3 regions of the Dyella agri genome follow, and region 2 is predicted to be linked to each of the others. Evidence: predicted binding sites of a transcription regulator. Region 2 holds the regulator's gene; each other region holds the start of a gene.
The links. Region 2 encodes FliA, which starts transcription of late flagellar genes. Its sites were predicted from a motif close to TAAAGTTTNNCNNNCNNNGGCCGATAA; they were not measured.

Region 1 (10,405 bases), on a different contig from region 2:
GCGTCGGCGGCAGATTGGCCGACTGCAGCATCACGCCGATGCGCCGGCGCGCCTCGATGCGCTGCGGGTCGAGTCCAAACAATTCGGCGCGGCCGGCGTCGGGGCGGATCAAGCCAAGCAACAAGCTGATGCTGGTGCTCTTGCCGGCGCCGTTGGGGCCGAGCAGGGCAAGCAGTTCACCGCGCTTCACGGCGAGGTCCACGCCATCCAGGGCGGTGAGGGAGCCGTAGCGCTTCACGGCGGCGGCAAGTCGGGCAACAGTGGTGTCGTTCATGGTGGTCTCTCCTCCTGTTCCACAGCCTAGGCAGGGCGTGTCACCGGCCCCAGTCGCCAGCGTCAACCATCGCGGGTGACAAGCGTCATCCACGCCCCGAACGCAGGCCAAACCATTGATCGAAAAAGAGGGGACAAGGTGACAGCCGCCCGCCGCGCCAGGCTCAGGGGGTACCGGGCAGGCCATGCCGCGGGTTATCCTCGCGGTTCGTGGACGCGCGCATCCCCGGCCGAGCCGGGCCACGCGCCGCGGGAGCCAGGCTCCCCCACGCACTACACGTCGGCCTGCTTTGCGCTGGGTGCGAGGCGCCGACGGATTTTCGAGGAGAACGCCATGGGTTTGATCGATCAGCTGCGCGAACTGCGCGAATTCGGCGGCAAGCCGCGCACCACCGGCCTGGACGATGCCAGCATCGAGCGCATGGCCGCGGCCGACGCCATGCTCGGCGAGGCCGTGGCCGCTGCCGTGGCGCGTCATCGCGAACTGCGCGCCGAGCTCGGCGACTTCCTGAAGCTGGACGAAGCCGAGCAACTGGCGCAGGCGCTGGCCGGTTTCGTCAACTTCTACCCCGACGACGCGATCAACCCCTACCTGCCGGCTGCTGCGCGCGGCCCGTGGGTCGTCACGCTGAAGGGCGCGGTGGTGCACGACAACGGCGGCTACGGCATGCTCGGCTTCGGCCACAACCACCCGGCCATCGATGCCGCGCTGGCCCGCGGGCAGGTGATGGCGAACGTGATGACACCGAGCGTGTCGCAACTGCGCCTGACCCAGGCGCTGAACCGGGAGCTGGGCCGCAACCGCGGCAGCAATCCCTACGTCAGCTACCTGTGCCTGAACTCCGGCTCCGAGTCGGTCGGCCTGGCCTGCCGCATCGCCGACGTCAACGCCAAGCTGATGACCGACGCCGGCGGCCGCTACGCCGGGCGCACGATCAAGCGCTTGGCGGTGAAGGGCGCGTTCCACGGCCGCACCGACAAGCCGGCGCTGTATTCCGATTCCTCGCGCAAGACCTACCAGCAATACCTCGCCAGCTACCGCCACGAGGACAGCGTGCTGGTGGTCGAGCCCTATAACGTGGCCCAGCTGGAAGCCGCGTTCGCCGACGCCGACAAGCACGGCTGGTTCATCGAGGCGATGTTCCTGGAGCCGGTGATGGGCGAAGGCGACCCTGGCCGCGCGGTGACGCCGGAGTTCTACGCGGCCGCCCGTCGGCTCACCGAGTCGCACGGCAGCCTGCTGCTGATCGACTCGATCCAGGCCGGCCTGCGTGCGCACGGCGTGCTCTCGCTCACCGACTACCCCGGCTTCGAGAAGCTGCCCGCGCCGGACATGGAGACCTTCTCCAAGGCGCTCAACGCCGGCCAGTACCCGCTCTCGGTGCTGGCGGTGAGCGAACGCACCGCCGGCCTGTACCGCAAGGGCATCTACGGCAACACCATGACCGCCAACCCGCGTGCGCTGGACGTGGCGCTGGCCACGCTTGGCGAGCTGACCGATGCGGTGCGCGCCAACATCCGTGCCCGCGGCAAAGAGTTCGTGGACAAGCTCAACACGCTGAAAGACGAGCTGGGCGGTCTGATCACCAAGGTGCAGGGCACCGGCCTGCTGTTCTCCTGCGAGCTGGCCCCGCAATTCAAGTGCTACGGCGCCGGTTCGATCGAGGAATACCTGCGCGAACGCGGCATCGGCGTGATCCACGGTGGCGTCAATTCGCTGCGCTTCACCCCACACTTCAACGTCACCAGCGCCGAAGTGGACCTGGTGGTGTCGCATGTGCGCCACGCCCTGCTTGAAGGCCCGCGCAAGAGCGAAAGCAAGGCCGCCTGAGCCAGTCCGCCCCTCCTGTCGTAGCCGGGTTTTCGCTACGGCAGGATGCCCGGGGCCCGTCGCCGACATCGGTGCGGGCCGCGGGCCTACAGGTCCGACGCATCGTTCAGCGACGATGCTCCCTCCACGGCTATAGACTGCCCTCGCCGGCACCCGCCGGTCACCTAGGGAGGTCACATCATGTCCGTGTCGATCCGTGTGCTTGCTGTCAGTGCCGCCATGGCGCTCGCCGGTGCCGCTTTCGCAGCCACCGCCGCGCCCGTCGCGCCGCAAGCCGCCATGACCGCAGCCCCGGCTGCCAAGAAGCCGCTCACCGCGCAGCAGCAGCGCATGACGGACTGCAACAAGGAAGCCACCGGCAAGAAGGGCGCCGAGCGCAAGACCTTCATGAGCTCCTGCCTGAAGGGCGAGAGCACCGCTGCCGCACCGGCGGCCAAGGCCACGCAGCAGGAAAAGATGAAGAGCTGCAACGCCGACGCGAAGACCAAGGCGCTCAAGGGTGCCGACCGCAAAACCTTCATGAGCACCTGTCTGAAGGGCGACGCTGCCGCCGCTCCGGCCGGCTGAGCCATCGCCCCGCCTAGGCGTCGATGCGCTGACGCCCCCGCCCCTGTCCGACGGCAACGCCGGGCAGGGGCGTTTCGTTTGCGGCGGGTGTTTTATGCTCGGCTTCTTCGCGCAACCCGCAGCCGGAGTCCCATCGCATGAAGCTGGTCGAAGTCCGCCACCCCTTGATCCGCCACAAGCTGGGCCTGATGCGCCGCGCCGGCATCAGCACCAAGGAGTTCCGCGAACTGGCAGGCGAGGTCGCCGCCCTGCTCACCTACGAGGCCACCAAAGATCTGCAGACCGTCGAGGAGCACATCGAGGGCTGGGCCGGCCCGCTCGTCGTGCAGCGGATCAAAGGGGCGAAGATCACCATCGTGCCTATCCTGCGCGCCGGCCTCGGCATGCTGCCCGGGGTGCTGGACATGATCCCCGCGGCCAAGGTCAGCGTGGTCGGCCTGCAACGCGACGAGCAAACGCTGAAGCCGATCGCCTACTACGAAAAGCTCACCGGCCGCATGGACGAGCGCATCGCCCTGATCGTCGACCCTATGCTGGCCACCGCCGGCACCCTGGTCGCCACCGTGGATATGCTGAAGGCCGCCGGCTGCAAGCACATCAAGGGACTGTTCCTGGTTGCCGCCCCGGAAGGGTTGCGGCGCATCGAAGCGGCGCATCCGGACATCGAGATCTATACCGCCGCGATCGACGAGCGGCTCAACGAGCACGGCTACATCCTGCCCGGCCTGGGCGACGCCGGCGACAAGATCTTCGGCACCAAACAGTTTCCCGTCAGCTGAGTCATCGGGGCATGGCCGGTCGCAAGCCACCGGCACGGGATGCCTGAAACCGGTTCACGATCCCCGCAGGGCTCGCGCAGCTCTGCCGCCGTCGCCGCGTGAGGATCGTCGGCAAGCGCCTGCCCTTGCGCGTTCCGCGAAAGCGCAACACGGCAGTCACGGAACCGACATCTCGCCACGTCATCTTCCACGCGCCCTTCCAGCCCACTGGAAGGAATATAACAATTTGATTTCAAAGAAAATTTATTCGCCACTTCGCTAAAGTTGCGACGCGATGGGCCGACAGCTCCTGCAGATCCCCACGCGCACACTCCCCATGCTCAAACGACCGAAGTGGATTGCCGCCCCGAGCTTGCGCCAGCACCTGTTGCTGCGCCTGTTCATCGTCCTTGGCCTGCTCGCGGTGACCAGCGTTGCCGGCCTGCTGCAATTGCGGCAGGCCGATCGCCGCATCCAGGGACTGGTGCAAGGCTCGCTCAGCCCGGTCGCCGACGTCGGCCGGGTGCAGAACGACTACAACAGCAGTCTGCAGACACTGGTTCACGCGGTGCTGTCGCAACTGCCTTCCGCCGTGGACGAGGCGCACACACGCATCCATGCCGACCGCGTGGATGCCATGCGGCACTGGAAACCGCTGCTGTCCAGCGAACTGGCGCAGGCACAGGCGCAGACCCTGAAGCTGGCCGCGATCCATCGCGACGACGCCGACCGCACCATCGACGAAACACTGGCCCTGCTCGACGCAGGCCAGTTCCAGCTGGCCGCGCTCAAGCTCGGCACGGAAGTGCAACCCGCCTACCAGCCGCTGCAAAGCGACTTCGCCAACCTGTTCCTCGCCGCGCTGGACCAGGGCAGCGCGCAAGCGCAGAGCCAGCGCCAGGCCAACCGCGAGGGCATGGGGCTGTTGCTCGTCCTGCTGGCCGCGGCGCTGCTCTCCGCCATCGTGCTGGATGGTGCGCTGATGCGCAGCCTGCTGCGGCGCCTGCGGCAAGCCACCCAGGTCGCCGAGCGCATCGCCGCAGGACGCCTGGGCGAACCGGTCGATCCGGGTCGCGACGACGAGCTGGGGCGGCTGCTGCGTGCGCTCGCCTCGATGGACCGGCAGCTCGCGCGCGTGCTGACCCTGGTACGCAGCAGCGCCTGCTCGGTGGAGCAGCGCGCGCACCATCTGGCACGCGACAACCAGGCGCTCAGCGCCCGCACCCAGACGCAGGCCGCCGGCCTCGAACAGACCTCGGCGTCGATGGAGCACATGGCCGCCACCGTCGGGCAAGGCGTCAGCCACGCCGACGGCGCCGCCCAGGCGGCGCGCGACGCGCTGGGTCATGCGGAACAAGGCCGCCACGTCGCGGACGAGGCACTCGCTTCCATGCATGCGATCCAGCAGGCCAGCCGCGACATCGCGGAGATCGTCGACCTGGTCGACAGCATCGCCTTCCAGACCAACCTGCTTTCGCTCAACGCCGCCATCGAGGCGGCCCATGCCGGCGAACGCGGACGCGGCTTCGCCGTGGTCGCGGGCGAGGTGCGCCAGCTGGCACGCCGCTGCGTGGAGGCCGGCCAGGACATCCGCCGGCTGGTCGCCGGCAGTACCGAGGCGGTGGAACTGGCGCGCCACAAAGTGGCGCAGTCGGGCGCCGCGCTGGACGGCATCGTGCAGAGCGTGGCGCGCGTCTCCGCGCTGATGGCCCGGATCTCCGACGCCGGCCGGGAACAAGCCGGCGGCATCGGCCAGATCAATCGCGCCGTGGCCGAGATGGACCGCATCACCCAGGCCAACGCCGGCCTGGTGGACGACATCAATGCCACCGGCCAGGCGCTCGCCGGCGATGCCGGGGCACTGATCCGCCAGGTGGATTTCTTCCGCCTTCCCGCCGAATCGCCGGTGCCTCATGGACCGGAAGCGGATGCCCGGCCCTCGCCCGCAGCGATGCTCCCTTCCCTGGTCGCTCGCGCGGCCTGAAAGCCAAGGCATGCCCATCCTCCCCGCACGCCACCGCAGCCCCCACACCATGCTCGAGCGCGCACTCGCTGCAGGAAGCCTCCATGCGGTCTTCCAGCCCGTGGTGCGCCTGGACACGCTGGAAGTGGTCGCGCACGAGGGGCTCAGCCGCTGCGCCTTCATGCCCGGCAACGTCTCCATCCTCGATCTGCTCGACCTCGCCCGCATGGAGGGCCGACTGGTCGACATGGAGCTGCACGCCGCACGCACGATCTGCGCCGCCTTCGCCGCGCAGGGCGGCACCGGCCGGCTGCTGCTGAATCTCAGCGCCCGCGCCATCCTCAACGACAGCTTGCGCCCGGACGAAGTGCTGGCCGCATTGCGCACCAGCGGTCTGGATCCGGCCCGCGTCACCATCGAGATCACCGAACGCGACGTGGTGGAGCGCCCTGCCCTGCTTGCCCACGCGCTGGGTTACCTGCGTGCGCATGGCGTCCGCATCGCTCTCGACGATTTCGGCAACGGCCACTCCAATTTCGAGATGTGGAACGAGATCCACCCCGACGTGGTGAAGATCGACCGCTACCTCGTGCACGGGCTGTCGCGCAGCGCCGGCCGACTGGCGATCGTGCGATCACTGTGCCAGGTGGCCGAGGCGCTGGGGGCCGACCTCGTCGGCGAGGGTGTGGAAGACCCTGCCGACCTGCGCGTGCTGCGCGATCTCGGCATCCCCTACGCGCAGGGTTTCCTGATCGGACGTCCGGCGCCAGCCCTCGTCGCGGCGGCCCGCGCCGAGGCCAGGCATGTACCAGGCGGGCCGGCTGTGCCGGTGCTGCCGCGCCCGCGCGGCCCGATCACCCAGCGCCCCACCCAGGTCAGCCATCTGCTGATCGAGGCGCCGATGGTGGATCCGCACCAGACCAACGAGGAGGTGATGGCCTTGTTCGGCCGCCACTCCGAACTGCACGCCGTGGCGGTGGTCCGGAACGGCAGGCCGATCGGCCTGGTGAATCGCCGGCTGGTGAACGAACGCATGGCGCAACCGTTCGCCCGCGAACTGCTGGCGCGCAAGCCATGCACCGTGCTGATGAACGACGCGCCGCTGGTCTGCGACGAACAGCGCAGCCTGGAAAGCCTCGCCGACGTGCTACGCGGCGAGGACCAACGCTACCTGGCCGACGGTTTCATCGTGACCCGCCACGGCCATTACCTCGGGCTGGGCACCGGCGAGGCGCTGGTGCGGCGCGTAAGCGAGTTGCGCATCGAGGCAGCGCGCCACGCCAACCCGCTGACCTTCCAGCCCGGCAACATTCCCACCACCGAACACCTGGAGCGCCTGCTTGATGGCGGCGAGCGCTTTGCGGTGGCGCACGTCGATCTCACCGACTTCAAGCCCTTCAACGACCACTACGGCTATTCGCGCGGCGACGAGATGATCCGGCTGCTGTCGGGCCTGCTGAACGAGCACGTCGACCCGGCGCTCGACTTCGTCGGCCACATCGGCGGCGACGATTTCGTGGTGCTGTTCCAGAGCACGGACTGGGAGACGCGTTGCTGGCGCATCGTCGAGGCCTTCAACGCGCGCGCGCCGCAGCTGTTCGATGCCGACGACCTGGCGCGCGGCGGCCTGCGCGGCAAGGACCGCCGCGGCGAGCCGCAATGCTTCCCATGCACCACCGTGGTGATGGGCGTGGTCGAGCTGATGCCGCCCCTGCCGCAACGCGCCGCGTCGATCGCGATGCTGGCGGCGCGCGCAAAGCGCCAGGCCAAGCGCGCCGGCACCAGCCTGCACGTGTCCTCCCGCGCGGGCACGGCGGCCGCGCCGTAAAGCCGGGCTCCGGCCATGGCCGGCCGTAGCCCAGCCCCGCGGCAGCGCCTCAGGCGCGGAAGCGGTCGGTCGCCTCGATGAGCTCGTGGATATTGCCCGGCTCGAACGCCGAGTGGCCGGCGTCCTGCACGATGCGCAGGTCGGCCTCCGGCCAGGCGCGGTGCAGATCCCACGCGCTGCGGATCGGGCAGACCACGTCGTAACGGCCTTGCACGATCACCGCCGGAATCCTGCGGATGCGGTCCACGTTGCGCAGCAGCTGGTCGTCATGCGCGAAGAAACCGCCGTTGACGAAGTAGTGGCATTCGATGCGCGCGAAGGCCAGCGCGAAGGCATCCTCGTCGTGCGAGCCGATGCTGGCCGGGTCCTGGAACAGGTAGCTGGTGGCGCCTTCCCACACCGACCACGCGCGCGCCGCGGCAAGCCGGGTGGCCGGGTCGTCGCTGGTGAGGCGGCGATGGTAGGCGCTCATCAGATCGCCGCGCTCGACCTCGGGGATCGCCGCCAGATAGGTCTCCCACGCATCCGGGTACAGCGCGTCGCAACCCTTCTGGTAGAACCACTCCAGTTCCCAGCGGCGCAGCATGAAGATGCCGCGCAGTACCAGCTCGGTGACCTTGTCCGGGTGCGTCTGTGCATACGACAGCGCCAACGTGGAGCCCCACGAGCCGCCGAACACCTGCCAGCGATCGATGCCTAGATGCTCGCGCACGCGCTCGATGTCAGCCACCAGGTCCCAGGTGGTGTTCTCGCGCAACTCCGCATGCGGTGTGGACTGGCCGCAGCCGCGCTGGTCGAACAACACGATGCGATACACCGCCGGATCGAAGAAGCGCCGGCATTTCGGATTGGTGCCGCCGCCCGGCCCGCCGTGCAGGAACACCACCGGCTTGCCGTCCGGGTTGCCGCACTGCTCGTAGTACAGCGTGTGCAACTCCGAGACCTTGAGCATGCCCCGATCGTACGGCTCGATCTCGGGGTACAGCGTGCGGCGTTCCTGGCTCATCGGACTTACTCGGCGGCATCGGGGGCCGCCAAGGCTAGCACGGCGGCCAGGCACACCCTCCCGGCCATACGCCCCCTTCCGGCGTCTCGCCGAAGGTGCTGCCGGCAGGGCATGAACACATGCCAACACTTCATTTCGTTCGCGCCGGTCCGGTTGCTCGAATGGCATTCCCCTTCCGGATACCCCGCTGCGCACGCGCCCATCCATGACGCCACGCTCCGCATTCGCCTACCTAACCACCTTGATGCTCGCTGCCGCGGCACCCGCCATCCACGCGGCCGACGACCGCGACGCCCCGAGCGACCTGCCGACGCACTTCGCACTCGGCCAGGACACCGTCGCCGGCGTCACGGCGCTCTACCAGTTCGACGTGAACCGCTACGCGCAGGATCGCGGCCGCTTCGACGACGCGGCGACCAACCGCCGCAAATACCTCGGCCTGTACCTGCGCCACCCCGGCCTGTACGACGCGATCGTGCAATACGATTTCCAGGCGAAGCAATGGAGCGACACCTACATCCGCGTGCGCAGCCAGGGTTTGCTCGGCGCGGACGTCGGGCTGTTCCGCTTCGGCTACAGCAAGACGCCGGTAGGTTTCGAGGGAGCGACCTCGGCGGCCGCGACGACGTTCATCGAAACCGCACTGCCGACCCAGGCCGTCTGGGAGGGGCGGCGCAGCGGACTGGACTGGGCCTTCCTGCGCCCCACCTATCTCGTCAACGTGGGCTACTACTTCGTGCCGGAGGATCTGGACGGCAACAACCCCGGGCGCAGCGTGGCCGCCCGCTTTGCATGGGTACCGATCCAGCGCGATGGCCATGTGCTGCACCTGGGCATTTCGGCATCGCGCGAAACCCCCGAATGGCACGCCGGCCAACCACCGTCAGCGCGGTTCCGGGCGCGGCCCGAGGATGGCCTTTCGCCCGTCATGCTCGTCGATTCGGGCACGCTGCCCCATACCGATCGTATCGATCGGCGCGGCCTGGAGGCGCTCTGGATCGACGGCCCATGGTCGGTCCAGGGCGAATACCTCCAGGCCACCGCCCAGCGTGGCGACGGACTACCGGACTACAAGGTCCACGGTTATTACGCCTACGCCACCTGGACACTGACCGGCGAGTCGCGCGTCTATGCCGACGGCAGTGTCTCGGAACGCCGCTACCGCAGCGCCGACCGCTCGGCGATCCATCCCGCCGGCCACGCCTGGGGCGCACTGGAGATCGCGCTGCGCTACAGCCAGCTCGACATGGACGACACGCGCCCCGCGGGAGGCCGCGAGCACGACTGGACGCTGGGCGCCAACTGGTACCTGGGCACGCACCTGAAGTTCCAGGCCAACGAAGTCTGGGCCGCGAGCACGCGCCAGGAACGGCAAGCCGGTCCGCACATCACCGAACTACGTGCCCAGCTCAGTTTCTGAATCGCCGGCGACGCCGGCTCAGGCCGGCTCGAACAGCTTGCCGGGGTTGAGGATGCCGTTGGGGTCGAACACCTGGCGCACGCCGCGCATCAGCGCGATCTCGGCCGCGCCGCGCGTGCTGTCGAGGTAAGGCCGCTTGACCAGGCCGATGCCGTGCTCGGCGGAGATGCTGCCGCCATGTTCCTTCAGCGTGGCGGCCAGCAGTTTTGTCACATGTTCGCACTGCGCGATGAAGTCCGCGTCGGCCATGCCGACAGGTTTGAGCACATTGATGTGCAGGTTGCCATCGCCAATGTGGCCGAACCACACCACTTCGAACTGCGGGTACTCGCGCGCCAGCAGTGCCTGCATCGCATGCAGGAAAGCCGGCACGGCGCCGATGCGCACCGACACGTCGTTCTTGTACGGCTTGTGCGGCGCCAGGCTTTCGGTGATGCCCTCGCGCAACCGCCACAGCGCGGCGGCCTGGGCTTCGCTCTGCGCGATCGTGCCGTCGACGATCCAGCCCTGCTCCATGCCTTCGCTCAGCACCGCCAGCGCGGCATCCTGCGCGGCTTCGTCCGGCGCATCGAACTCGGTGACCACGTAATACGGATGCTCGCCGTCCAGCGCGCGCTGCGCACCATGCGCGAGCACATGCTTCAACGCCACATCGGTGAAAAATTCGAAAGCCTGCAACGCCAGCTTCGCGCGGAACAGGCCGAACACCGCCAGCACTGCATCCATGCCCGGCAACGCCAGCAGCATGGTCTGCGCCGG
Region 2 (10,405 bases):
TCGCGCGCAGCGCGCGCACCATCGCGATGCCGTCCATCACCGGCATGTTGACGTCGGCAAGCACCAGGTCGAACGCGCTGCCGCCGGCCGCGTCCAGCGCCAGCTGGCCGTTCTCGGCCTCGGTCACCTCGTGTCCCGCGCCGCGCAAGGTGAAGGCCACCATGCCGCGCATCGAAGCCGAATCGTCTACTGCAAGAATCTTCGCCATGCTGCCACCTCGTTCAAGCCGGCCCGGCGGCCGGCAGTTCCAGAATCCGCGCCAGGCCGAGCAGCCCTGCCGCGTCGTTCAATGCTTCGCTCGCGCCACGCCAGGCCAGCGTGCTGCCGTGCTTGTCCAGCTCGCGGCGCAGCAGCAGCAGCAGTTGCAGCGCAGCGGTGTCCACGCGCTCCACCTGGCTGCCATCCAGCGCAACGCTGCCGCCCGGCAGCGCCGCCAGCAGTTCGGCATGCAACGCCGCCTGGGCGGCCATGCGGCAATCCGCCGGCAGCACCACCGTCGTCGCGCCGCCCGCCTGCTGTTTGTCCTGCCTTGCCGCCTGCTTGCCGGCCATGCCCGCCACTCCTGCGCGCCTGCTGGCGCCTACAGCGGGCTTATCGGCCGTCGTGGCGTACGCTTTAGCTTCCAGCTTCACCGCGACCCCGCAATACCGCCTCAAGTTTGTGCATAAGCGGCCGATGCCCTCCGGGACGACCCGTCCACGATGCACGCCATCCACGCGCAGGAGCCGAATGATCATCCAGCCGACCAGCCTTGCCGCCCTCACCTGGGCCGGCGCTGCCTCTGGCAGCGCAGCGCAGAGCTGGCGCATCGGCAGCGTGCTGTCGGCGCGACCGCTGGGCGTGAACCCGCAAGGGCTGCTGGTGCTGCAGATCGGCGGCTTGACGGTGGAAGCGGACGTGGCCGGCGGGCAGTTGCCCGCGCAGTTCCAGGTGCGCGTGCTGAGCCTGGGCGCACAGCCGTTGCTGGAAATGCTGTCGCCGCAACCCGACCCCACGCTGCAGCGGGGCCTGCGCGAGCGCCTGCCGCAGCAGAACGGCTACGCGCCGCTGCTGGCCACGCTAGCCGCCGTGGCGCAGCGGCCGATGCTGCGTCAGCTGCCGCCGGACCTGCGCGCCGCGCTCGCCGTGCTCGAACAGGCATTGCGCAGCCCGGCGGAGATCACTCGCGGCGAGGGTCTGCGCCTGGCGATCGAACGCAGCGGCCTGTTTCTCGAATCGTTGCTTGCCCAGCCACGCGGCAATCCGGCGCTGCTGCCGCAGGACGACTGGAAAGGGGCGCTGCTGCGCCTGGTCGCCCTGCTCGACCGCCGCGCGCCGGCACCGCCGACGCAGAACGGCGACGACATCGCACCGCCGCTGCTGCAACGCGGCCTGCAGGCGCAGCCGCGCGCGCCACTACCCGTGCCGGTCGCGGGCGACGACGTGGAGCCGCTGCTGGATCGCCTGCACGGCGACGTGCGCGCCGCACTGGCACGGATCGAGGTGGCCCAGCTGGAATCCGGCACCGGCCCGCTGCCGGCGTGGATGATCGAGATCCCGCTGCACGGCGAGGACGGCCGCGACGTGCTGCAACTGCAACTGGAATACGTCATCGACGCCAGCGACGGCGGCCGCGGCTGGAACCTGGGCTTCGCGCTCGACCTGCCCGCGCTGGGCGCGGTGCAAGGTGAACTGCAACTGCGCGAACCGCGCCTGTCGGTGCGGCTGTGGGCCGCCCGCGCCGATACCGTGCAACAGCTGGAACGCCAGTTCACCGCCTTGCGCCAGCGCCTGGCCGCCTGCGGCGTGCTGCTCGACCAGCTGAGCTGCCAGCTCGGCCTGCCGCAACCGACCGGCCGCTACAGCGCCGTGCTGCTGCAGGCCACCGCATGAACACGCCGCCTCCCGCGCGCCGGGTCAGCCTGCGCTTGTCCGGCCCCGGCGCCGGCGAGTCCAAGGCGCTGCCGCCCGAATCGCTGGAACAGCTGCGCGCGCGTGCGCAGGCACTGGGCCTGCCGCTGCATCCCGATCCGCAGATCGCCGCGCTGCTGGCCGGCCTGCGCCTGCGCGAAGACGTGCCGGCGTTGCTCTACGCTGCGGCCGCCTCGGTGCTGGCCACGATCTACGATGCGGCGGAGGAGCAGGGCTGAGCGCAGCAACGCGGAGCGCAGAAGCTGCGTTTCTACGCCGCCGGCGCGCGCATGGCGAGGATCAGCTTCGCCTCGTCGCGCGACAGCCCGCAGCACGCCACCAACTGCTCGATATCGGCGCCCTCGCGCGCCAGGCGTTTCGCCAGATCCCAGGAGCGTCCGGGCTGGGCCGGCCGCTCGACCTGGCCGAGTTGCCGCTCCAGCCGGCCTAGCGCCGTCACCAGCATCGAGGTCGGCACATCGGTGCCCGCGCCGGCCGCGTTCTGCCACAGCGCGTCGACGCGCCGCTGCAGGCGGCCGGACTGGCGCCACAGCCGCAACAACAGGATCGTCTGGCCCACGGCCAGCACCAGCAGCGCGATCACGCCGAACTCAAGTCGCATCGCCGTCTTCCTCGTCCAACCGGTAAAGGCGGCCGGCGTCGAGCAAGGCCACGAAGCCCTCCCGCCACGGCAGCACGCCGCTGACCGGATCATCGTCGCGGCTGGCCCGCCCCGGCGGCGGCGGTGCGATTTCCAGCCCGTCGCTGCACAACAGTTCGCCGACCGCGTCGACCTTGAGGCCAAGCGGCCTGCCGGCATGCGCCAGCATCACGATGCGCACTGCGAGCGGATCGGCCACAGGCTGCGCCGGCAACCCGAGCCGCCGCCGGCCATCCATCACCGGCACGATGCGTCCGCGCAGGTGCCGCACGCCAAGCAAGTCGTGGGCGGCGCCGGGCACCGGTGTCAGCTCATCGTCGCGGATCACTTCGCTGACGTCGGCCAGCCGCGCGGCATACAGCTGCGTGCCGATCCGGAACGACAGCCAGTGGCGATCCTTCGGCGCATTGCCGTCGGCAAGAGCGTTCATGCGAAGTCTCCCGGATCGTCGCAGCGGGTCATGGCATGGCCCTCGCGGTGCCGGGTACCGCCGTGTCCGCCGCGGCCTTGGCGACCCTGGCGGGTGCGCGCTTCGCTGCCTCGCCCGCCGGCGCGGCCGGATGCAAGGACTCGATCACCTGCACGGTGGGCAGCACGCCGGGCACCGGGGCTTCGGCGATGCCGCTGTGCTGGCCCAGTTCGCCGATGTCGCTGTGCTCGCGCGTGGGCGCCGAGCCATCGCCCATCACCACCACCAGCACGCGACGGTTCTCGTTGCGGCCTGCCGCGGTGTCGTTGTCGGCCACCGGATGCACCTCGCCCCAGCCGATGATGCCGAGCCGGTCCGCGGCGATGCCGCTGCCGACGAACAGGCGCGCTACGCTGCCCGCGCGCGCCGCCGACAGTTCCCAGTTCGAGGGATACAGCGCGGTGTTGATCGGCACGTCGTCGGTGAAACCCTCGACCCGCAGCGAATTGCCGAATCCCGCCAACACCGAGGCCAGGTTGTGCAGCACGCCCTGCGCTGGCGTGGACAGCTGCGCCACGCCGCTGGGAAACAGGATGTCGGTGCGGATCTCGATCTCCAGCCAGTGTTCCTTGTTGCGCACCGCCACTTGCTTGCGGTCGATCAGCGATTGCAACGCCTTGCGCACCTCGGCCTCGATGCGCCCGAGGTTCGCCGACCCGGCCTGATGGGCGATGTTGCGCCCATCGCCGCCTTGCATCGCCACCGGATGCGGCGGGATCGGCACGGCGATCGGCACCACCGAAGCACCCGACTGCCCGGCCGGCGCGGCGATCGCGGGATTGATGTTGTGCGGGCGGACGCGGGTCGGCGGCAACGGCGCGATGGCGTGGCTGGAGCCGTTGAACGCCTCGATCAGCGATTCGGACATCACCCGGAACTTGCCCTCGTTGACCACCGAGACGGCGTACATCACCACGAAGAACGCCAGCAGCAACGTCATCAGGTCGGCATAGGGGATCGCCCACGCCTCGTGGTTCACGTGGTCCTCGTGCTTGTGCCGCTTCATGCCACGTAGCCCTGCAGGCGCGATTCGATCTGACGCGGGTTGTCGCCCTGGGCGATCGACACCAGGCCTTCGATCAGGATCTCGCGCATCCGGGTCTGCTTGTTGATCAGGCTCTTCAGCCGTGCGGACATCGGCAGCATGAACAGGTTGGCCAGCGCCACGCCGTAGATGGTGGCGACGAAAGCCGCCGCGATACCGTGGCCGAGCTTGGACGGATCGGCAAGGTTCTGCATCACCGCCATCAAGCCCATCACCGCGCCGATGATGCCCAGCGTGGGCGAATAGATGCCGGCCATCTCGAATACCTTGGCGCCGGCCAGATCGATCGCTTCGCGCGTTTCCAGGTCCACCTCCAGCACGCCGCGGATCGCCTCCGGCTCGCCTCCGTCGACCAGCAGCTGCAAGCCCTTGCTGACGAACGGATCGGGCTCGGCCTCGATCTGCGGTTCCAGCCCGAGCAGGCCTTGCCGGCGCGAGATCTCGCTCCAGCCCACGATGCGGCTGATCAGGTCGGCCGGGCGGTGCTGCGGCGGACGGTAGACCATCGCCATCATCTTCAACGCGTGCTTGAGCACCTTGCCGTGGTTCTGCACCAGCAGCGCGGCCAGCGTGCCGAGGAACACGATCACGAACGCCGCGGGATTCCACAGCGCGTCCAGCGAGGAGCCCTTCAGGATGGTGCCGACGATGATGACCACGAAGGCCAGGATCGTGCCGATGATGCTGATCAGATCCATGACGTCAGCCGGTCCGTGCCAGGGGGAGAGGAGATTGCGCGGCGCCGTCGGCCAGGCCGGCCAGGTCCATCACCAGGGCCAGCCGTCCGTCACCGGTGACGGTAGCGCCGGCGACGCCCGGCACGCCGTCGAACAAGTGGCCGAGCGGTTTGACGATGACGTCCTCGCGGCCGAGCACCTCGTGCACCAGGCAGCCCAGCCGCTGGTGGCCGATGTGCAGCACCGCCACGTGGCGCACCGCCTCGGCCGCCACGCCGGTCCAGTCGACCATGTCGACCAGCGGCAGCGCGCGACCGCGATGGCGGGCGACCAGGCGTCCGTCGAGCAGGCAGTCCTGGCCCGCGGCGAGCTCGAACACCTCCTCCACGTTGCCCAGCGGCAGCGCGAGCAACCGGCCGCCCACGCGCACCATCAGCACGCGCAGCACCGCCAGGGTGAGCGGCACCGCCAGTTCCAGCTCGCTGCCGTGGCCCAGGCGCGAATGCACCTGCAAGGTGCCGCCGAGTTCGGCCACACGGGTCTTCACCACGTCCATGCCGACGCCGCGGCCGGAAACGTCCGACACCGTGGCGGCGGTGCTGAAGCCAGGGCGGAAGATCAGTTCGTAGCACTCGGCCTCGTTGAGCCGCGCGGCCTGCGCCGCGTCGATCACACCCTTCTCCACCGCTTTGCGGCGCAGGATTTCCGGGTCCATGCCGCGGCCGTCGTCGCGCACCGCGATCACGATGCGCTCGCCGCGCTGGCTGGCCGACAGGCATACCCGGCCCTTGCGCGGCTTGCCCGCACGCTCGCGCGCGTCAGGCGGCTCCAGGCCGTGGTCCAGCGCGTTGCGCAGCAGGTGGATCAGCGGATCGGCCAGCGCCTCGACCAGGCTGCGGTCGAGGTCGGTGCCCTCGCCTTCCAGCACCAGTTCGACCTCTTTGCCGAGCTGGCGGGCGAGGTCGCGCACGATGCGCGGGAAGCGCTGGAACAAGCGGCCCACCGGCTGCATGCGCATGCCCATCACCGCGCCTTGCAACTCGTCGGTGATCCGGTCCAGCTCGCCGGCCGCCTCCGTCAGCATCTCGCTGCCGAGGCGCGCGGCGAGGCTGAGCAGGCGGTTGCGCGCCAGCACCAGTTCGCCGGCGTGGTTGACCAGCACGTCCAGTCGCGTGGTATCCACGCGCACGGTGTTCTCGGCGACTGGCGCAGCGGGACGCGCAGCCGGCGCGGGTGCGGCGGCATTCGCCGGAGCCGGCGCGGGTGCTGCCACCGGCACGGCCGCCGCGCCGGGCTGGCCGCCCTTGCCGTGCAGCGTATCCAGCAGGGCTTCGAATTCGTCGTCGTCTATCGTCGCCGACTTGGCCGGCGGCAACGGCGCGGGTTCGACCGTACCCGGCGCGGCGCTGCCGTGCAGCGTGTCCAGCAGCGCCTCGAATTCGTCGTCGCCGATCGTCGCCGACTTGGCGGGCGGCAGCGGAGCGGGCTCGACCGTACCCGGCACGGCGCTGCCATACAAGCTGTCCAACAGGGCTTCGAACTCGCTGTCGTCGATAGTGCTGCCAACGGGTTCGGACGATGGCACCGGCACGGCCGCCGGCGCGGGCGCCGCAACGACCGCCGCTCCGCGCGGTAGCAGCGTCTGCAGCAACGCCGCCGGCGGCATCGCCAGCGGCGCGCCGGCGCCGAGCGCGGCCATCATCTCGCCGAGCAGGTCCAGCGTCTGCAGCAGCGCATCCATGTAGCCGGCATCGAGCAGCACGGCGCCGTTGCGCGCCTCGTTGAGCAAGTCCTCGGCGTGATGGCACAGCAGCACCATCGGCTCCAGCGCGAGGAAACCGGCGCCGCCCTTGACCGTGTGGAAGGCGCGGAACACGGCATTCAGCAGCTCGCTGTCGCCCGGCGCCGCTTCCAGCCCGACCAGCTGCTCGCCGAGGCGCTCGACGAGTTCGCCGGCCTCGACCAGAAAATCCTGGCGCAGCTCGTTGTCGAAATCCGCGTTCATCGTAGAGCCTGCTTATGCTCCCCAAGCGCCCCGCGCCGGGAGCTGTTTGCGCGCAGGCCAAGGAAGAACGAAGGAGTGGACGTCGGTCCACGACTGAGCGATGACGCAGGCATGCGGGCAAACAGACCCGGCCCTGCGGGTTGCCATCGAGTGGCCGCCATGCGGCAGCGCGCGGCTTGACCTGCCAGCCAGGCAGGCGCTGCGCCACGCACTACCACCTGGCGGCCACTCGATGACAACGCGGAGTGCTTGGGGAGCATAAGCAGGCTCTTGCTATTAGAAACCGAATTCGCTGAGCAGCCGGTCGGCGTCCTCCTGGCTGGTCACCTTGGCCACGTCGGCCGGCGCTTCAACACCGGCCAGCGCGCCGGTGAGGCGAACCAGTTCCAGCAGCGAGGATTCGACCGTGCCGATGAAGCTGGCGACCTTCTTGATGCGCTGGCCGGTAAGGTCCTGCCAGGACTGCGCCAGCACCATGTCGGCGAGGCCGTCGCGGCAGCTTCCGGCGAACGCCGCGGCTTCGCGCGCCAGCGCGGCGGCGGGCTCATCGCCCTCGGCCTGCTGCAGCACGTCCCAGGCGTTGTGTGCCAGCGCCTCGGCCTGCGGCCGCATGCGTTCGGCGAAATCGAGGCTTCGGTGTGCGGCGTTCGCGCTCATCTCCAGCGCGTCCTGCAGGTGCTGGCGCGCGTCGGCGACGATGCCGGGCACGCCTTCCTGCGCCAGCTCGCTGCCGAGGCGGCGCACGGCGCCGTGCAGTTCGCGGGCCAGCTGGCCCAGCGCGCGGAACAGGTGCTGCTCGCGCTGGCGCACCATCGTGTCCAGCGCCTGCTCGAAGGCGGGGCCTTCGGGGCTGTTCAGCAGGTCGCGCAGCTCGGGCGGCAGGCCGTCGTCGACGGCAAGGGGAAGGACGGCGTTCATGCGCTGGCTCCGGCTGCGGCGATCCGTTCGAAGATCTTGGTGAGCTTTTCCTTGAGGGTGACCGCGGTGAACGGCTTGACGATGTAGCCGTTCACGCCGGCCTGGGCGGCGGCGATGATCTGGTCGCGGTTGTTCTCGGCCGTCACCATCAGCACCGGCATGCCCTTCAGCGCGGCCTCGGCGCGGATCGCGCGCAGCAGGTCGATGCCGGTCATGTTCGGCATGTTCCAGTCGGTCACCACCAGGTCGAACGGCTGGCCGCGCAGCATCACCAGCGCGTTCTCGCCGTCGTCGGCCTCCTGGATCAAGGTGTTGGTGAAACCCAGCTCGACCAGCAGGTTCCTGACGATGCGCCGCATGGTGGAGAAATCGTCCACCACCAGGATTTTCATGTTCTTGTCCAACGTCTGCTCCGCGTGCGATGGGCCGGCGGCCGGCCCCGGGGATGGTGGGATGCGGTTTGCTCAGTCGCGCCAGCCGGCCAGCTGCGCGCGCAACCGGATCACGGCCTGGCCGTGGATCTGGCACACCCGCGACTCGCTCACGCCGAGCACGGCACCGATTTCCTTGAGGTTCAATTCCTGCTCGTAGTACAGCGACATCACCAGCTGCTCGCGCTCGGGCAACGCGGTGATGGCCTCGACCAGCGCCTCGCGCATGCCGTCGTGTTCGATGCCTTCGTCCGGCGCCAGGCTGTTCTCGTCTGCCACTTCGAGCACGCCGGTCTCTTCGCCATCGTCCGAGGCGGTGAGGCTGAGCAGGCGCGAGCAGGCCGCGTCGGCGAGCACCTGGTGGTACTCCTCCGCGCTGATGCCGAGCCGGCGCATCACCTCGGCGTCGTCCGCCTCGGCGCCGGTCTCGGCCTCGATCTGGCGTATCGTCTCGGCCACCTCGCGGGTCTTGCGATGCACCGAGCGCGGCGTCCAGTCGGCCTTGCGCAGTTCGTCCAGCATCGCGCCACGAATGCGGATGCCCGCAAACGTCTCGAAGCTGGCGCCCTTGTCGTGGGCAAAGTGGCGTGCCGCTTCCAGCAAACCGATCATTCCCGCCTGGATCAGGTCGCCCACGTCGACGCTGGCCGGCAACCGCCCCATCAGGTGATAGGCGATCCGTCGTACCAGCGGCGCGTGCCGACGTACCAGTTCGTCGGCACTCTCGCGGGAGAGTTGCAGATATTCCGAAGCCGCGCTCATCCCGGCATGCCTCCGACCGGAGCCGTCCGGCCACCGAAGAAGGAAATGCGGTCGAGACCCGCGCGCCCGGGCTCGACCCACTTATCGACCGCATCGGCCAATTTCTTGAATGCCCTGGCCGACGGGCTGGAAGGCCACAGTTCGACCACCGCCGCCTGGCGCCGGATGGCCTGGCGCAGGCGCTCGTCGTGCGGCACCCAGCCGCAGAATTCGATCGCCACGTCGAGGAAGCGGTCGCTGACCCGCGCCAGCTTCTGGTGCAGCAAGCGCGCGTCGCCCTCGTTGCGCGCCATGTTGGCGACCATGCGCAGGCGGCGCACGCCGAAGTCGCGGCTGAGCACCTTGGCCAGGCCGTAGGCGTCGGTCAGCGAGGCCGGCTCGTCGCATACCACCAGGATCACCTCCGCGGCGGCGGCGGCGAACATGGTGACGCTGTCGGACAGTCCCGCGGCTGTGTCCACCAGCAGGTATTCGGGTGGCCGCGCCAGTTCGTCGAAGGCGCGGATGATCCCCGCCAGCTCGCCGTGGCTCAGCCGCGCCAGCCGGCGCGCGCCGGAGCCGGCGGGCACCACCTGCAGGCCGCATGGCGCAGGCAGCAGCAATTCTTCCAGCGTGCATTCGCCGTCGAGCAGGTGGCCGATGTGGCGCGCCGGGGCGAGGCCGAGCATCACGTCGACGTTCGCCAGCCCGATGTCCGCGTCCAGCAGCATCACCTCGTGGCCGGCGCCTGCCAGCGCCACGCCGAGGTTCACCGCCACCGTGCTCTTGCCGACGCCGCCCTTGCCGCCGGCCACCGCGATCGTCTGGCAATGCCGGCGCGGGGTCGACACCGCGGTACGCAGCCCTTCGGCCTGGTGGCCGCCGCCCGCTTCCGCTACGGGCCGGCCGACCATCGCGGCCAGCATCTGCTTCAGTCCCGAAGCCTGGTTCATCGCGAGCGTCCCGTTCATGCTTCGGCCACCGCCCGGCCGAAGCGTTCGGCCATCACGTTGTCGTCGGGCGCTTCGCCCTTGAGCGATTGCGCGACGCGGCACACCAGCACGCGAGCGTCGGCGGTGGCGATGTCCTCGGGCACGCGCTGGCCGTCGGTGACGTAGTCCAGCGACAGCCGGTGGCGGATCAGCACCGACAGCGCACCGCCCAGCCTGGGTGCCTCGTCCAGCTTGGTGAGGATGCAGGCGTGCGGCTTCAGCGCACGATAGGCGAGCACCGCCTCCTCCAGCGACGGAGTCTGCGCGTTGGCCGCCAGCACCAGGCAGGAACGCAGCTCGCCGGCGTCGGCGAGGATCTCCAGCTGTTGCGCCAGCCGCGGATCGCTGCCGGCCATGCCGGCGGTATCGATCAGCACGGTGTGGCGGCCTTGCAGCATCTCCAGCACTTTGCGCAGGCTGCGCGCGTCGTAGGCCGGGTAGACCTGCACGCCGAGCAGGCGCCCGTAGTGTTCCAGCTGCGCGGCAGCGCCAATGCGGTAGTGGTCGGTGCTGACCAGCGCGACGCGCTCGGCGCCGTGGCGCATCACCGCCCGCGCAGCGAGTTTCGCAATGGTC
Region 3 (10,405 bases), on a different contig from region 2:
GGTGGTCGAATACTTCGCCGCCGGCATGTGGAAATTCCGCGACGCGATCCGCGAGGCGCTGCTTGCCCATTTCCCCGGCGCGCGTATCTACGGCTTCGCCGAAACCCATGTGCAGAAGCAGGAATCCTTCGACTGCCGCGCCGACGAACCGCCGGTACCGGTGGCGGTGCACGAGCACGGCCTCGCCTTCCATGCCGCGCCCGGTGCGGGCCACAAGACCGGCTTCTTCGCCGACCAGCGCGACAATCGCCGCCGCTTCGCCGAACTGGCGAAGGGCCGCCGCGTGCTCGACCTGTGCTGCAACGCCGGCGGCTTCGCAGTGCACGCGATGGCCGCAGGCGCGCGCGAAGCCATCGGCGTGGATATGGATGCCGGCATCCTGGAGATCGCCCGCGCCAACGCCGCCGCAAACAATGTGGCGGTGGATTTCCAGCAGGCCGACATCTTCGACTGGCTGCGCGCGGCGGTGGCGCGCGGCGAAAAATACGACGCGGTGATCCTCGATCCGGCCAAGCTCACCCGCGACCGCAGCAAGGTGTTCGACGCGCTCAAGAAATACTTCGCGATGAACCGCCTCGCGCTCGACGTGATCCCGCCCGGCGGTCTGCTGCTCACCTGCTCCTGCACCGGCCTGGTCAGCGAGGCGGACTTCCTTGAAATGCTGCGCCGCGTGGCCATCAACGCCGGCCGCGAAATCCAGATCCTCGAAGTGCGCGGCGCCGGCACCGACCATCCAGTGCGCGCCGACGTGCCGGAAAGCCGTTACCTCAAGGCCGTGTTCTGCCGGGTGGAGTGACCGGCTTGCGGGCGCCTCGACCGGGCCGATAGCATGCGGGCGAATCCGGGGGGATCCGCGCATGCCCAGAATCGTCGCCGTCGCCGCATCCGCTTGCCTCGCACTGGCAGCACCCTGCCTGGCCGCCGACAAGCCGGCGCGCCCGGTCATCGAGGACACCTACATCATCGCGCCCCGCTCGGTCGGCGAATACGCGCTGGTCGAAACGGTGAACTACGGGGAAAAGGGAGAACTGCTGGCCGGCGCCGCCCTGCGCTATCGCGACAAGCTGCTGCCGTCGATGGCTGCTGACATCTATGTCTATCCCGGCGGCGACAACGAGACGCTCGAGCACGCCGAACAGACATTCCGCGACAGCGTGAAAAGCGCGGCCACGCATGGCATCTACAGCGACGTCCGCTGGGGCGAGCCGCAAGGCTACGAACTGCAGCAGCACGACGGCAGCGCGTGGCAGGGCCGCATGATCCCCATGCAAGTGCACCACCAGCAGGACGAGGCCGCATCGCGCACCTACCTCTTCCACCACGGCTTGTACGACTACAAGCTACGCGTGGACGTACCGGCCAGCGAGGCCGCCGATCTGCCGGCTGCCGCCGATGCCCTGCTGCGTTCCGTGCTCCCGGCCGTGCAGGTAGTCAGCGTCGGCGGTTGCGGCAAGCAGATGAATATCGACGTGATGACGGGCACGGCTGCCGCCCCCGCCGGATACGTTGACGGCGTCGCTCCGGATGGTTTCGGCATCGCCATCCGCGAGACCGACTTGAATGCCGCCGCGGCCAGTTCCAGCAAAGCGCCCCCGGAAGACAATGCCGTCGTGAAACTGACCCTGCTCGCTGCGCAGCGACAGATCGCCCACGGCTGCACCTCCTTTCCGTTCGAGCCGCAAGGCGACAATGTGGCGGTGCTGAAGCTGCACTATCCCGCAGACTTCTGGCAGTCCGGCCCCGCCAACCCGGGACACTGAGCAGCCGGAAACCCGCTCACGTGCCGCGTGGCAGCCGGCCGCGCAGCGATGTCGCATCGAACGGGCCGGGGTCGGCGATCAAGGCGCGCGCCGCCTCCACCTGGCCCCAGGTGTTCCACAGCAGCACGCCGCGCACGCGCCCCTGTTCGAGGTAATACACCACGCCTTCGCGGTACGGCTCGCGCCAGTCCTCGACCACCTGCAAACGGGTGTCGAGCAGACCGACGGCTTCATAACCGTCATCGAACAAGTCGGAATAGAAGAACGGCAGCGTGTCGTAGCTGTCCGCGATACCAGCCATCGCGCGACCGGCGTGCCGCCCCATGCCGATGGCCGCATCCTCGTGCTCCACGCGCAGGCGCCGGCCCAGCGCCGGGTTGTAGAAGTTGGCGACATCGCCGGCGGCCCAGATGTCGGGCGCGTTCGTGCGCAGTTGCGCGTCGACCACGATGCCGTTGTCCACCTCGAGGCCTGCCTGCTCGGCCAGGGCGGTGTTCGGCGTCACGCCGAGCCCGGCTACCGCGGCCTCCACCCGCAGCAGGCTGCCGTCCGAAAGGCCGAGTTCCACGCCGCCGTCGGTGGGCCTGCCGCCGTTCACCCGCACGCCGCTGCGTACGTCCACACCGTGCTGGCGGTAGTAGCCGTCCAGGTGCTGCGCGAGGCCGTCGGGGTAGCGGCCCGCACCGATGTGCGCATCCGGGAACAACATGCACACCTTGCAGCCGACACCGCACAACGAGGCGGCCAGCTCGGCGCCGATGAAGCCGCCGCCGATCACCGCGATGATCGCGCCGGGCTCCGCGTAACGGCGCAGCCGCTGGTAATCGTCCAGCGTGCGGTAATGGATGACGCGGTCGCCGCCCTCGAACGGCAGCCGCCGCGGCGTAGCGCCGGTGGCGAGCAACAGGCGGCGGTAGCCGTAGCTGTCGCCTTGCCCGTCGCGCACGATGCGCACCGCGGGATCCAGCGCGACGACACGGCGCCCGGTGTACAGCTTCGCACCGCTGGCGGCCGTGCCCAGATCGATGTCGGCCACGTGCTTGTCGCCCTTCCACAGCGCCTTGGACAGCGGCGGCCGCTGGTACGGCGGCGAGGTTTCCTCGCCGATCACGCCGATGTCCGCCGCCGCGTCGACCTCGCGGATCGCTTTCGCCGCCGCATCAGCCGCCATGTCAGCACCGACGATCAGGTAATCGTGCACATGGTCCATGACCCGCTCCCGCGCGAAACGCCCCGGCCATCATGCGCGTCCGCAGCGAATGCGGTGTGAAGTCGCAAGACCTGCGACGGCAGGACGTACACTGACGTGGACTGTTCCGCGCGAAACCTGCCCATGCCTGCCAGCGAAACCCTGCTCATCGTCCTCGTCGTGCTCGTACTGGCACTGCAAGTCGCCCTGCTGCTGCGCGGCCGTGGCGATGCCGGGGTGGCTGCGAAGCTCGATGCCTTGAGGGACGACAACGAGCGCCTGCAGCGCGCGCTGCGCGAAGAACAGCGCAGTGGCCGCGAGGAATTGCAGCAGGGCTTCGAGCGCTTCCGTGGCCACGTCAACGAACAGCTGGATGGCATGTCGCGCCAGCAGGGCGAGCGCATCGACGGCTTCGGCCAGCGCCTCGCCGCGCTCACCGAGCAGACCGGCCAGGGCATGCAGACGCTGGCCCAACGCCTCGCCGAGGACGCCCATCGGAGCCGCGAAGAGCTCACGCTGGCGCTGAACCGCTTCGGCGAACAGCAGCAGCAGCGCCTCACTGCACTAGGCGCCCAGCACGAGCAGCGCATGGGCGAAGTGCGCGGCACGCTTGAGGGCCAGCTGAAGACGCTGCGCGAGGACAACGCCGCGCAGCTGGAAAAAATGCGCGCCACCGTGGACGAGAAGCTGCAGTCCACGCTGGAGACGCGGCTTGGCCAGTCGTTCCAGCTGGTTTCTGAACGGCTGGAACAGGTGCAGCGCGGCCTGGGCGAAATGCAGAGTCTCGCCACCGGCGTCGGCGACCTGAAACGCGTGCTGGGCAACGTGAAGACGCGCGGCATCCTCGGCGAAGTACAGCTGGGCGCCCTGCTCGACCAGTTGCTGACGCCCGAGCAGTACAAGTCCAACCACGCCACGGTGCCGGGCAGCAACGAGCGCGTGGAGTTCGCGCTGCGCATGCCCGGCGCCGACGCCGAGCATCCGGTGTGGCTGCCGATCGACGCGAAGTTCCCGCGCGAGGACTACGAGCGTCTGCTCGACGCGCAGGAACGCGCCGACGCCGAGGCTGCGGGCGTCGCCGCCGCTGCGCTGGAACGCCGCGTACGCGAGGAAGCCAGGACGATCCGCGCCAAGTACGTGGCGCCGCCGCACACCACCGACTTCGCGATCCTGTTCCTGCCCACCGAAGGCTTGTACGCCGAAGTGCTGCGCCGCCCGGGGCTGTTCGAGGCCTTGCAGCGCGAGCATCGCGTCACCGTGGCCGGGCCGACCACGCTCACCGCGATCCTCAACGCGCTGCAGATGGGCTTCCGCACGCTCGCGATCGAGAAGCGCAGCAGCGAGGTGTGGCAGCTGCTGGGCGCGGTGAAGAGCGAGTTCGGCAAGTTCGGCGAAGTGCTCGACAAGGTGAAGAAGAAACTCGACGAGGCCGGCAAGCACATCGAGGCCACCGGCGTGCGCACCCGCGCGATCACGCGCAAGCTGCGCGACGTGGAGTCGCTGCCGGAACAGGACGCCGCCGGCCTGCTCGACAACGCCGCAGTCGACGACGTCGAGCCGGACGAGGAGGCATGAACGTCCCGCGCCGGCCGTTCGTCGAATACCGCCGCCGACTGAACGCGCTGGCCGACGAGCTGCTGCGACTGCACGTGGCACTGCCCCGGCGCGAGCGGCTGCTCACCTGCCTCGTCCATGCGCTGCGCGCGGTGCTGGCCGCCACGATCGGCTACTTCGGCGCGCTGGCGCTGGGTCTGGAACAAGGCTACTGGGCCGCCATCACGGCGATCTCGGTGAGCCAGAGCAGCTATGCGGAGGTGCGCAGCTCCTCGCGCGACCAGTTCCTCGGGGCGATCATCGGCGGCCTGGTCGGCATGGCCGTCGCCACGCTCGGCCACGAGCACTACCTGACCTATGTGCTGGCCGTGATGATCGGCATGATGCTGTGTTCGGTCCTCAACCTGGGCGCGGCCGGCCGCATCAGCGGCACCACCACCACGATCATCATGCTGGTGCCGCACGCGGGCGCGTTCTGGCAGTTCGCGCTGTTCCGACTGGGCGAGGTCACGCTGGGCGCGACGGCGGCGCTGCTGGTGACGCGCGGGTTCGGCCTGCTGGAGCGGCACTGGTTCGGCGAGGCGCCGCCGTGATCCGCCCCGGCTGCGACAGCGGCCGTTACACTAGGCCGGTCTGATCTCCCCGGAATTCCCCATGAGCGACTCCACCCCGAACGACGTCACCCGCGAGCAGGCCGAGGATGCCGTGCGCGTCCTGCTGCGCTGGGCCGGTGAGGATCCTGCGCGCGAAGGCCTGCTCGACACGCCCAAGCGCGTGGTGAAGGCCTACCGCGACTGGTTCTCCGGCTACCGCGAAGATCCGGGCGAGTACCTGCGCCGCACCTTCAAGGAGGTGGAGGGCTACGACGAAATGGTGGTGCTGCGCGACATCGAGTTCGAGAGCCATTGCGAGCACCACATGGCGCCGATCATCGGCCGCGCCCACGTCGGCTACCTGCCGACCTGCCGCGTGGTGGGCATCAGCAAGCTGGCCCGTGTGGTGGAAGGTTACGCGCGCCGTTTCCAGGTGCAGGAGAAGCTCACCGCGCAGATCGCCCACTGCATCCAGGAGAACCTGCAGCCGGCCGGTGTGGCGGTGGTGGTCGATGCCAGCCACGAGTGCATGACCACGCGCGGTGTGCACAAGCGCGGCGTATCCATGGTCACCAGCCAGATGCTCGGCGCGTTCCGCGACGACGCACGCACCCGCGCCGAATTCCTGCAGTTCATCGGCATCCACGGCGGATTGCGCTAAACGCCTCTTCCCACGCCTCCGCGCGGTCCGCGCCGAGAGCTGCTTGTGCGTAGGCATGGAAGCGAACAACCCGACCCGCCAGGTTGCTCCCCGCGTGGCCGCCATGCGGGAGCGGCGCGGGCTACACGAAGGCATCGGGCAGGCTCCAGTAAACCGGTCCACGGCCGATAGCCGTGGCGTGCCGGGGTTACCATCGCCGTACCGGCCCCGCCTGTCACCCCGGATATCGTGCGTATCGACCTGGCCACTATCGCCCTGTTCGGCGCCCTGCAGGCGCTGCTGCTGGCGCCCCTGCTGCTCGCCGCCACGCGTGCCTATGCCGGGGTCGCCCGCACCAGCCTGCGCATCTGGGGCACCGTGCTGCTGCTGCAGGCGATCGGCTGGGTGCTGATGGGGTTGCGCGGGCAGGTCAGCGACTGGCTGTCGATCGTGCTCGCGAACGGCGTGCTGATGGTCTCCTATGCCGAGACCACGCGCGCGCTGCGCCTGCTGCTCGGCGTGCCGCAGCGCCGGGCCCTGCTGGTGGCGATCGGTGTGGCCGGCTGGCTCGGCATCGCCTGGTTCGGCGTAGCCACCCCCGACTACCGTATGCGCGTGTACATCGCCACGCTGGCGCTGTGTGCCTACCTGCTATTGCTGCTGTGGCCGCTGCGCCACGCGCTGCGTCGCGGCGGTTCGACCGCGCAACGGGTGATGCTGTTGGTGTTGCTGGGCGCCTTGCTGGGCTGGTGCGCCCGGCTCGGCGACCTGGCCCTCCATCCCAGCGGCACTGGATTGCTTGCCTACTCGCCGGCCAACGTGGTGCAGATGATCTACAGCGCGGTGGAGCCGGTACTGGCCAGCGTCGGTTTCCTGCTGATGTACAACGAAACGGTGCAGATCGAGCTGCACCGGCTGGCGCGCACCGATCCGCTCACTGGCACCTTGAACCGCCTCGCACTGGATGAGGAATCCCTGCGGCTGTTCCGCGAAGCGGACCGCCCCAATACGCTGGCGGCGCTGGTCATCGACGTCGACCACTTCAAGCGCATCAACGACAACTTCGGCCATGTCGCCGGCGATCGCGTGCTGGCGGCCCTGGCCGCCGGCATCCGCTGGCGGTTGCCGCCGCCGGCCGTGCTGGGTCGCATGGGCGGCGAGGAGTTCCTTGCGTTGCTGCCCGGCACCGGCGTGGCCGAAGCCATGGCCTTGGCCGAGCAGCTGCGCGTGGCGGTCGCCGCCATGCAGCTTGTGCCCGAGGCCGGGATGCCGGGCGTCACCATTTCCGCCGGCATCGCCGCATACCGGCCGGAGGACGCCAGTGTGGACGATCTGGTACGCCGCGCGGATCGCGCGCTCTACGACGCCAAGCGCGGCGGCCGCAACCGCGTCGTCGCCGCCATCGGCGATGCCTCGCCAGTGCAGCCCGGCGCCACCGAATAACCGCCGACGGGCCAGCAGGCAGCTGCGGATCGCCCGCACCCGCATGGCGTGCATCCGTTCTCGACGCGGCCACGCAGCATGCCGCACACTGCGGCGCATGCCGCCCGCCATGCGCCACCTTCGCCACGGCCTTGCCACGCTATGCCTGCTGCTGCCCCTCGCGGCGGCGGCACAGGATTCGCGCAACGCCTATCTGCGGCAATTCGACACGGACGGCAACGGCTGCGTGAGCGAAGCCGAATACCTGGCCTACATGAGCCGCGGCTTCGAACGCATGGACACCAACCACGACGGCGTGCTGGAACCCAGCGAGCTGCCCGGCGGCCACGGCAAGCCGGTGACGCTCAAGGCATGGCAGGCCAACCTGCGCCGCCAGTTCCACCGACTGGACCGCCGCCACACCGGCTGCCTCGACGCGCAGGAACTCACGGCGCCGCCGGGCTGACGTTTGACCGCGGGCCCGCCGCATCGCAATGCGATGCGCTATCGTTCCCCGTCTGCCGTCGCCACCCGTGCCATGAACCAGCCCGCCGACCACATCCCTCGCCGCCGCGCCGCCCTCGCCTTCATCTTCGTCACCGTGATGCTGGACATGCTGGCGTTCGGCATCATCATCCCGGTGCTGCCGCACCTGATCCGCGACCTGATCGGCGGCGATATTGCCAAGGCCGCATCCTGGGTGGGCTCGTTCGCCGCGTTGTTCATGACGATGCAGTTCGTGTTCTCGCCGGTGCAAGGTGCGCTGTCGGACCGCTACGGCCGCCGCGCGGTGATCCTGATTTCCAGCTTCGGCCTCGGCGTGGATTTCATCGTGATGGCGCTGGCGCCCACGATGTGGCTGCTGTTCGTGGGGCGCTTGTTCTCGGGCGCCTGTGCAGCGAGCTTTTCCACCGCGAACGCCTACATCGCCGACATCGTGCCCAAGGAGAAGCGTGCCGCGGCGTTCGGCATGCTGGGCGCAGCGTTCGGCATCGGCTTCATCATCGGGCCGGCGCTGGGCGGCCTCCTCGGCCACTGGCACCTGCGCCTGCCGTTCTGGACGGCCGCGTGCCTGTCGCTGCTCAACTTCGGTTACGGATTCTTCGTGCTTCCCGAGTCGCTGCCCAAGGAGCGCCGCTCGCCACGCTTCGACTGGCGCCACGCCAACCCGTTTGGTGCCGTAGTGCTGCTGCGCCGCTATCCGCAGGTGTTCGCCCTGGCTGCGGTGTTCTTCCTGCTCAACCTTGCGCAGTTCTCGCTCAACTCCACCTACGTGCTGTACGCCGATTACCGTTTCGGCTGGGGGCCGCAGGCCGTGGGCTACACGCTGAGCCTGGTCGGCCTGTGCAGCGGCCTGGTGCAGGCGGTGCTGGTGCGCCGGCTGATGCCGAAGCTGGGCGAGCGGCGGATGATCCTGATCGGCCTGTCGCTATGCGTGATGGGCTACCTTGCGTTCGGCCTCGCGCCCAACGCCTGGCTGTTCCTGCTGGCGATCCCGGTGTTCTGCCTTGGCGGCCTCGCCGGCCCGCCGGCGCAGTCGATGATGACCCACCAGGTCGATCCGCACGAGCAGGGCCGCCTGCAGGGCGCGCTGACCAGCCTCGCCAGCCTCGCCGGCATCTTCGGCCCGGCGATGTTCGCCAACCTGTTCGCGCTGTTCATCAGCGACCATGCGCCGGTGCAGCACCTGCCTGGCGCGGCCTTCGTGCTGGCCGCTCTGTTGCTGGTCGGTGCGACGCTGGTGGCGATCCGCGCCACGCGCCACATCGCACCTTCGTTCACGCCCGCCCCCTCTACGCCCGAACCTCTGGAGCACGTCCCATGAGCCTCTCCATGTACCAAGCCTCCGTTCCCGTCTTCGTCCGCGCGCTCGGCAACCTGCGCCAGGTGCTGCAGAAAGGCGAGGCGCACGCCAAGGCCAAGGGCGTCACCGACGCCGTGCTGCTGCAGACCCGCCTGGTCCCCGACATGTTGCCGCTGGTGAAGCAGGTGCAGATCGCCTGCGACATGGCCTGCCGCGGCTCCGCCCGCCTCGCCGGCGCGGAGCCGAAGAGCTTCGAGGACAACGAGGCCACGATGGCCGAGCTGTACGACCGCATCGATCGCGCCGTCGCCTACGTGCAGTCGTTCAAGGCCGAGCAGATCGACGGCAGCGAGAGCCGCGCCATCCACCTCAAGATGCGCAGCGGCGAACTGGACCTGCAAGGCCAGTCCTACCTGCTGCAGTTCATCCTGCCCAACCTGTTCTTCCACTGCACCACGGCCTACAACCTGTTCCGCGGCATGGGCGTGGAGATCGGCAAGAACGACTTCATCGGCGACATCTGACGACGCCGGAAGCGCGGTGGCGGCATCTTGCCGCCACCGCCAAAACTAAGGCGCGTTGCCCGGCGCGGCATGCGACAGCCACGCGCGGCCCGAGGCGAGATCCACGGTCAATGCCCACTGCTTGAAGAACGGCGCCCCGAGGTTGCCGTCCTTGATCAGATCCATCGCCAGCGCCTTCCCTTCGACCGGAATGCCTCCGGCCACGTCGAACCGTACCGGCTGCGGACCGCTCTTGCCGGGATCAAGCCCGAACATCGGGGCCAGGTATTTCGCAATGATGTAGGCCCCGCCGGCGTTCCCCGAATCCAGTTCCATCCATGCCGTGCCCTTCGGCGTCGGCACGGCAACGTCAACGGTCAGCGCCACGCCCTCGGCATCCCGCACCAGGCGGATTGGGACTTCCCTGGCATGGCGCACGCGCGCCTGCAGGCTTTCGGCGCTTTCGATCGTGAGCGTGCGTCCGGACGCATCGAGGGTGATCGAGCGGCCGGCGAACAGATCCAGCCCGAGCGAACCATCCAGATGGGGCGCATCCTTGGGCACCAGGCCCATGATGTCGAACACGCCCGCTTCCGAGGCCTTCATCGGTATGCCCGCGACGTTGAACACGAGATTGTCGCAACGCTGGAAGTCCAGGCGTTCCCCGGTCATCCGGAATCCCGTGATCCTGCCCCATGGCGTGCAGCCGATGGCCTTGGCGACATCCGGGCCGATGATCGTGACCCCGCCCCCCGTATCGAACAGGAACAGTCCCGGATGGCCGTTCACTTCGGCGTGCATCGCCAATGCGGAGCCCAGATAGGGCTCCAGCTTGATCGTCACTGGCGGCGAAGCCGAAGCCGACGCGGTACCGCAAGCCGCCATGAGGCCGAACGAAGCGAGTGCATGAACCAGGAGCTTCTTCCGCACGCCGTCTCTC

Region 1: a site for FliA is predicted at 3,710-3,736, ahead of ISP14_RS08455 (methyl-accepting chemotaxis protein). Genes of this name have one in related genera too.
Region 3: a site for FliA is predicted at 5,902-5,928, ahead of ISP14_RS03070 (GGDEF domain-containing protein). Genes of this name have one in related genera too.

The regions. Positions count from the first base shown of each region.
Region 1 is NZ_JADIKL010000004.1:155,846-166,250, reverse strand. It holds gene ISP14_RS08475 (ABC transporter ATP-binding protein) at 1-274, opposite strand, end outside; gene ISP14_RS08470 (aminotransferase class III-fold pyridoxal phosphate-dependent enzyme) at 608-2,104, shown strand; gene ISP14_RS08465 (PsiF family protein) at 2,285-2,671, shown strand; gene upp (uracil phosphoribosyltransferase) at 2,809-3,450, shown strand; gene ISP14_RS08455 (methyl-accepting chemotaxis protein) at 3,767-5,413, shown strand; gene ISP14_RS08450 (EAL domain-containing protein) at 5,424-7,220, shown strand; gene pip (prolyl aminopeptidase) at 7,270-8,226, opposite strand; gene ISP14_RS08440 (OprO/OprP family phosphate-selective porin) at 8,432-9,646, shown strand; gene ISP14_RS08435 (FAD-binding oxidoreductase) at 9,665-10,405, opposite strand, start outside.
Region 2 is NZ_JADIKL010000009.1:44,887-55,291, reverse strand. It holds gene ISP14_RS15240 (response regulator) at 1-208, opposite strand, end outside; gene ISP14_RS15235 (STAS domain-containing protein) at 222-551, opposite strand; gene fliK (flagellar hook-length control protein FliK) at 730-1,872, shown strand; gene ISP14_RS15225 (flagellar biosynthesis protein) at 1,869-2,129, shown strand; gene ISP14_RS15220 (DUF2802 domain-containing protein) at 2,162-2,512, opposite strand; gene ISP14_RS15215 (chemotaxis protein CheW) at 2,502-2,981, opposite strand; gene motD (flagellar motor protein MotD) at 3,010-4,026, opposite strand; gene ISP14_RS15205 (flagellar motor protein) at 4,023-4,763, opposite strand; gene ISP14_RS15200 (chemotaxis protein CheA) at 4,768-6,747, opposite strand; gene ISP14_RS15195 (protein phosphatase CheZ) at 7,024-7,665, opposite strand; gene cheY (chemotaxis response regulator CheY) at 7,662-8,069, opposite strand; gene ISP14_RS15185 (RNA polymerase sigma factor FliA) at 8,130-8,858, opposite strand; gene ISP14_RS15180 (MinD/ParA family ATP-binding protein) at 8,855-9,790, opposite strand; gene flhF (flagellar biosynthesis protein FlhF) at 9,805-10,405, opposite strand, start outside.
Region 3 is NZ_JADIKL010000002.1:85,300-95,704, reverse strand. It holds gene ISP14_RS03100 (class I SAM-dependent rRNA methyltransferase) at 1-796, shown strand, start outside; gene ISP14_RS03095 (hypothetical protein) at 858-1,760, shown strand; gene ISP14_RS03090 (NAD(P)/FAD-dependent oxidoreductase) at 1,777-2,970, opposite strand; gene rmuC (DNA recombination protein RmuC) at 3,094-4,524, shown strand; gene ISP14_RS03080 (FUSC family protein) at 4,521-5,096, shown strand; gene folE (GTP cyclohydrolase I FolE) at 5,158-5,757, shown strand; gene ISP14_RS03070 (GGDEF domain-containing protein) at 5,986-7,179, shown strand; gene ISP14_RS03065 (EF-hand domain-containing protein) at 7,289-7,624, shown strand; gene ISP14_RS03060 (TCR/Tet family MFS transporter) at 7,697-8,983, shown strand; gene ISP14_RS03055 (DUF1993 domain-containing protein) at 8,980-9,486, shown strand; gene ISP14_RS03050 (aspartyl protease family protein) at 9,532-10,395, opposite strand.